DNA from 2 places in the Terrisporobacter muris genome. Region 1 is predicted to be linked to the other one. Evidence: predicted binding sites of a transcription regulator. Region 1 holds the regulator's gene; the other holds the start of a gene.

The links. Region 1 encodes HrcA, which represses chaperone genes, less so after heat shock. Its sites were predicted from a motif close to TTAGCACTCNNNNNNNNNGAGTGCTAA; they were not measured.
Region 2: the regulator HrcA is predicted to act here: its motif matches at 1,801-1,827, upstream of NSA58_RS06195 (co-chaperone GroES).

The regions. Positions count from the first base shown of each region.
Region 1 is NZ_JANKBY010000003.1:3,933-7,371, reverse strand. It holds gene dnaK (molecular chaperone DnaK) at 1-613, opposite strand, end outside; gene grpE (nucleotide exchange factor GrpE) at 671-1,270, opposite strand; gene hrcA (heat-inducible transcriptional repressor HrcA) at 1,288-2,319, opposite strand; gene hemW (radical SAM family heme chaperone HemW) at 2,435-3,439, opposite strand, start outside.
Region 2 is NZ_JANKBY010000052.1:2,469-5,907, forward strand. It holds gene NSA58_RS06185 (ABC transporter permease) at 136-918, shown strand; gene NSA58_RS06190 (ABC transporter ATP-binding protein) at 918-1,652, shown strand; gene NSA58_RS06195 (co-chaperone GroES) at 1,882-2,166, shown strand; gene groL (chaperonin GroEL) at 2,186-3,439, shown strand, end outside.

The DNA.
Region 1 (3,439 bases):
CGAAGTCATCTCCACCTAATCTGTTGTTACCAGCAGTAGCTAAAACTTCGAAAGTACCATCACCTATTTCAAGTATAGATACGTCGAAAGTACCTCCACCTAAGTCAAATACTAATATTTTCTTATCTTGATCTAATTTGTCCATACCGTATGCAAGAGCTGCTGCAGTTGGCTCGTTTATTATTCTCTTAACTTCTAATCCTGCTATTCTACCAGCATCTTTAGTTGCTTGTCTTTGAGCATCTGTAAAGTAAGCTGGAACTGTTATAACAGCTTCTTTAACTGGTTGACCTAAGTAACTTTCAGCATCGGCCTTTAGTTTTTGAAGTGTTATAGCTGATATTTCTTGTGGTGTATATTCTTTTCCTTCTATATTAACTTTATAATCTGTACCCATATGAGTTTTTATAGATATTACTGTATTATCAGCATTTGTTACTGCTTGTCTTTTTGCAGGCTCCCCTACTATTCTTTCTCCATCTTTTGTGAAAGCAACTACAGATGGAGTAGTTCTCATACCTTCGTTATTTGCTATTATTTGTGGTTCTCCATTTTCTAAAACAGCAACACATGAGTTTGTTGTTCCTAAATCTATTCCTATTACTTTTGACATAATTTATTTCCTCCTTAATTATTCATCTATTTAAATTTTAATAATTTGTTATCTTAATTAACAAGAAACTTTAACCATTGTAGGTCTTATTACTTTTGTATTTAGCTTATAACCTTTTTGTAGTACCATTACGACTTTGTTTGGTTCTACTCCATCTACACTTTCTTGCATTACAGCTAAATGTAAATTTGGGTCAAAATCTTCATTTAATGCCTTGATTTCTTCAACCTCAAATTTTTGTAAACAGTCTATTAACTGTTTATGTACAAGTTCAATGCCTTTATACATGTCATCTTCTTTATCTGCAAAAGCATCCATAGCTCTTTCCATGCTGTCAATAACAGGTATTAATTCTGTAATTATTTTTTCATTGGCAAATATACCTATAGTTTGCTTTTCTTCTTGAGTTCTTCTAATATAATTAGAATATTCAGCTTGAAGTCTTTTATATTTGTCTTCTTTTTCTTCTACTTGTCTTTCAAGTTCTTCCATTTTGTCATTTATTTTTTTTTCTTCTAATTTAGAGTTTATATCTGTTACATTATCTTCACATGCAGTTTCTACTTCTGCATTTTCTTCAGATGTTTGTACTGCTTCTCCATCATTAGAAGTGCAATTTTCTTGTATGTTTTCATCCTGATTCATGTTTTTTTCCAAGATTTACACCCCTCAGCTTAAAATTTATTTGATTTATTATTTAATAATATATTCATATAATTTATTATTGAATATATTCTAGAATAATCCATTCTCGTAGGTCCTATAAAGCTTATACGACCAATTAAATCTGTATCTACCTTGTATGTGGCTGTTACAACACTGCATTCTTGAGCTTGCTCACAATCATTATCACTACCAATAATAATTGTAGCATTATCTTTTAATATACCCTTTGATTTAACTATCTTAGCTATAGTTTCTTTCGTTCCTAGCATATCTAAAAATGACCTTGCTTTTAGCACATCATTAAATTCAGGATAATTAAAAATATTAGTAGCTCCATTTAACGTCATTGAAAGCTCTTCCTCAGTAGGGTTTGTATTTAACATATTAAGTAATTGGTCTATTATTGATGAATATTCTCCAATTTCATATTTTATATATGCTATTAATCTATCATCTATCTCTGTTATAGTCTTGCCTGAAAGCTTTCTAGTTAAATTATCAGAAATTAAATTCAACTTAGCTTGATCTAAATCAATTTTAGCACTTAAGCTTGATTTTTTTATATCTCCCTTTTCTGTAACTACTATTAATAAAATTTCGCTTTCATGCATCCCAACTAATTGAATATGCTTAATTTCATTTAAAGTAGATACATGTTTTGTCATTGCAACTGTAGTATAATTAGTTAGTTGAGATAACATTTTTGATGTTTCATGTATTAAATTTTGAATATGATTCATATTACTTTCTACACATCTTTCAATTATCTCTTTATCATTGTCACTAAGTTCAATAGTATTCATAAGAGAATTCACATATAGTTTGTAGCCCTTTTCCGTAGGAACTCTTCCTGCAGATGTATAAGGCTGAACTAAATATCCCAACTCTTCTAAGTCAGCCATTTCATTTCTAATAGTTGCTGCGCTAACGCCAAGGTTATATTTTTTTGATATTGTTCTAGACCCTACAGCTTCAGCTGTTTCTATATAATCTTTAACTATTGCTTTGAGGATATTCATTTTTCTTTCATTTAATTCCATTCAAAAATACCTCCTTCGCTGTTAGCACTCATTAAGTTCGAGTGCTAAAAAGATTATATATATTATATACCACGTTAAATTTTTATTGTCAATAGTTTTTAAGTAATTTGTTTTCTTATTTCATAAATTCCACAAAAACACTATTAGATATCTCTCTTCCTTTTTGAGTCAACTTCATACCTTCATCCTTAGTTTCAATCAACTTCATTTTTTTCAATTTGTCGATCTCATTTTTATATTCTTCTTCAAAATTAAAATTGTACTTTTCATAAAAATATTTAAATTTTATACCTTCATTCATTCTTAATCCTAAGAATATACTTTCCTCTATTTCATCTTTGATACTTAGTTTTTCTTCCCACTCTATAGGTTTTTTACCACTATGTATTATATCTTCATATTTATCTAACTCACACAAGTTATTATATCTTGTTTCATTTAAAAAACCTGACGCTGAAACTCCAAGTCCAACATAGTTTGCACATTTCCAGTATAAAATATTATGCTTGCATTCAAATCCTTTTTTGGCATAGTTTGATATTTCATATTGATTATATCCATTAGATTTTAAATAATTTATTGTGTATTCATACATTTCAATGTCCGTATCTTCATCTAACAGTTTAAATTCATGCCTTTCATACATATTAAATAATTCCGTATTTTCTTCTAATATTAAGGAATATGCAGAAATATGAGTAGGATTTAACTTTACAACCTTTTCTAAGGATTCCATCCAATCTTCTTTACTTTGATTTGGAAGAGCATACATAAGATCAATATTTATATTTTCAAAACCAACTTCTTTAGCTTGATAATAGTTTTTTTCAAATTCTTCATAAGTATGAACTCTTCCTATGTACTCTAAATGATTATTTTGAACCGCCTGTAGACCTATACTCAGTCTATTCACTCCACATTCCTTCATAATTTTTAATTTATTTAAAGTTAATGTTCCTGGATTACATTCCATTGTTACTTCAGCACTATCTTTAATTTGAAAATTATTTTTTATATTTTTAAATAATATTTTTATTTCTTCTTCGTTTAAAATACTAGGCGTTCCACCTCCTACAAATATACTATCTATACTTTTATTTTCAAGATTTTCTTTATATAA
Region 2 (3,439 bases), on a different contig from region 1:
TTATAAATATTCTTTATTAGAAAATAAGGTTTTATAATTGAAAGTCATTATTTAATCTGCTAACATAAAATTAGTAATTAATTGGTATAAAAAGGTAAAATATGTAGAGATTTTATAATATCAGGGGAGAATATTATGGACAGATTTATTAATGATTTTAAAAAATATTATAAGTATGCCATATATTCAGCTAAATCAGAACTAAAAGCGGAGGTGGCTAGCTCTTATTTAAACTGGGTATGGTGGATATTGGAACCATTATGTTTTATGCTAATATATTCTTTTATATTTGGTGTAGTCTTTGATGCAAGGGAAGAAAACTTTCCGATTTTTATTTTTATAGGTATAATGGCTTGGGATTTTTTTAATAGAAATATGAAAAATAGTGTTAAGATGGTGAAAGCTAATAAGTCTATTGTATCTAAAGTTTATATACCTAAGTTTGTATTGATTTTCTCTAAAATGTTAGTTAATGGATTTAAAATGATGATTTGCTTTGGAATAGTAGTTCTTATGATGATTGTTTCTAGGGTTTCAATAACATGGAACGTACTGTATATAATACCTGTAATGATAACTCTTTGGATTATAAATTTTGGTTTTATGACGATTTTACTACACTTTGGTGTATTCATAGAGGATTTGTCAAATATAGTAAATATAGTATTAAGGGCGGTATTTTATATGACTGGGATTTTTTATTCTATAGAAAGTCGTATAGCATCACCTTATTCGGATATTTTATTGAAATGTAATCCAATTGCATTTTTATTATCTTCTTTTAGAAAGTGCTTATTGTATGGTGATAGACCTTCTTTAAAGGTTCTTTTATTATGGATAGTAGTGGGATTAATTATATCAATAGTAGGTGTGAAAACAATATATAAAAATGAAAATAGTTATGTGAAGGTGATATAATGAGGGACAAAAATTTAGCTATAGAAGTGAATAATTTAAGTATAACTTATAAAAGTATGAAAGCTTATTCTATAAAAAAGAATTTATTAAAATTGAAAAAAGCAAAAGTTACAGAATTTAAAGCTGTAAAAAACGTATCATTTAATTTAAAAGAGGGTCAGATTTTAGGTATAATAGGTAAAAATGGAAGTGGAAAATCTACAATGTTAAAGGCATTGGCTGGAATATTTTCACCAGATGAAGGAAATATAGACTTACATGACAAGTCAGTGTCATTATTATCTATAGGAGTTGGATTTAATAAAAGTTTAACTGGTAGAGAAAATATTCTTTTATCAGGAATGCTACTTGGATTTTCAGAAGAAGAAATAAGAAGTAAAATGGATGAAATAATAGAATTTGCTGAATTAGGTAAATTTATAGATATGCCTGTTAAAACATATTCTAGTGGAATGTTTTCGAAGTTAGCATTTTCTATCACAGCTATATTGGAAACAGATATAATGCTTATTGATGAAGTATTAAGTGTAGGTGACCAAAAATTTAAAAAGAAAAGCTATAAAAAAATGAAAAAACTAATTTCTGATAAAAAAAGAACAGTGGTTATAGTTTCTCATAATATTTCTACTTTAAAAGAACTTTGTGATACTGTAATGTGGATGCATGATGGTGTAATTAAAATGATAGGAAATCCTGAAGAAGTTCTTGATAAGTACACAGAATTTATGAATTAATTAAGCTTACTCTTTCTAATATTGAAAGTGTAAGCTTTTTTCAAAATAATTATGGTATAAAATTAAACTTTAATGATAAATATTTATATAGAAATAAAGGTTCAAAAATAAGTTGAAAATTTTATAAAAATGGTTTATTATTATCTTGTTAGCACTCTAAGATATAGAGTGATAAAAAATAATAATAACTAAATTTTATAATATAATTCTATTTTAGGAGGGATAAATTATGAAAATAAGACCTTTAGCAGACAGAGTAGTAATCAAGAAAGTTGAAGCAGAAGAAAAAACTGCAAGTGGTATTATTTTACCAGGTTCAGCAAAAGAACAACCTCAAATGGCACAAGTAATAGAAGTTGGGCCAGGAGGATTTGTAGATGGAAATGAAGTTAAAATGGAAGTTGAAGTTGGAGATAAAGTAATATACTCAAAATATGCAGGAAATGAAGTTAAGATAGACTCAGAAGAATACATAATTTTAAGACAAAGCGATATATTAGCTGTTATTGAGTAAAATTTAGGAGGGTATGAAGATGGCAAAGGATATTAGATTTGCGCAAGATACAAGAAAAGCATTAGAAATTGGAGTAAATAAATTAGCAGATACAGTTAAGGTTACTCTTGGACCAAAAGGAAGAAATGTTATACTAGACAAGATGTTTGGAGTACCTCTAATAACGAATGACGGTGTTACTATAGCAAAAGAAATAGAATTAGAAGATAGATTTGAAAATATGGGAGCTCAGCTTGTTAAGCAAGTTGCTACTAAAACAAATGATGTAGCTGGAGATGGTACAACAACAGCTACAGTCTTAGCACAAGCAATAATAAGAGAAGGTTTAAAAAATGTTACAGCAGGAGCTAATCCAATAATAATTAGAAAAGGTATACAAAAAGCTGTAGAAGCTTCAGTTGAAGAATTAAAGAAACAATCAAGAACAATAGAAAGTCAAGAAGAAATAGCTCAAGTTGGTGCTGTATCTTCAGGAGATGATGAAATAGGTAAATTAATAGCTGAAGCTATGAAAGTAGTAGGAAAAGAAGGTGTTATAACTGTAGAAGAATCTAAGACTATGAATACAGAATTAGAAACTGTTGAAGGTATGCAATTTGACAGAGGATTTGTTTCTGCATATATGGTTACAGATGTGGATAAAATGGAAGCAGTTTTAAATGATCCTTATATATTAATAACTGATAAGAAAATATCTAATATACAAGAGTTACTTCCTATCTTAAATAAAATAGTTGAACAAGGTAAGAGACTATTAATAATAGCAGAGGATGTGGAAGGTGAAGCATTATCTACATTAGTACTTAACAAATTAAGAGGAGTTTGTGAAATAGTTGCAGTTAAAGCTCCAGGATTTGGTGACAGAAGAAAAGAAATGCTTCAAGATATAGCTACTCTTACTGGTGGTGTTGTAATATCAGAAGAAGTAGGATATGACTTAAAAGAGGCTGACTTAGGAATGTTAGGTAGAGCTTCTTCAGTTAAAGTAGTAAAAGATAGTACTACTATAGTTGGTGGTCATGGAGAAAAAGAAGATATACAAAATAGAGTTAATCAAATAAAACATTTAGTAGAAGTTACAACTTCTGATTTCGATAAAGAAAAATTATTAGAAAGATTAGCTAAGTTATCTGGTGGAGTTGCAGTAGTTAAAGTTGGTGCAGCTACAGAAGTAGAAATGAAAGAAAAGAAATTAAGAATAGAAGATGCTTTAAATGCAACTAGAGCTGCTGTTGAAGAAGGTATAGTTGCCGGTGGTGGTACTGCTTTAGTT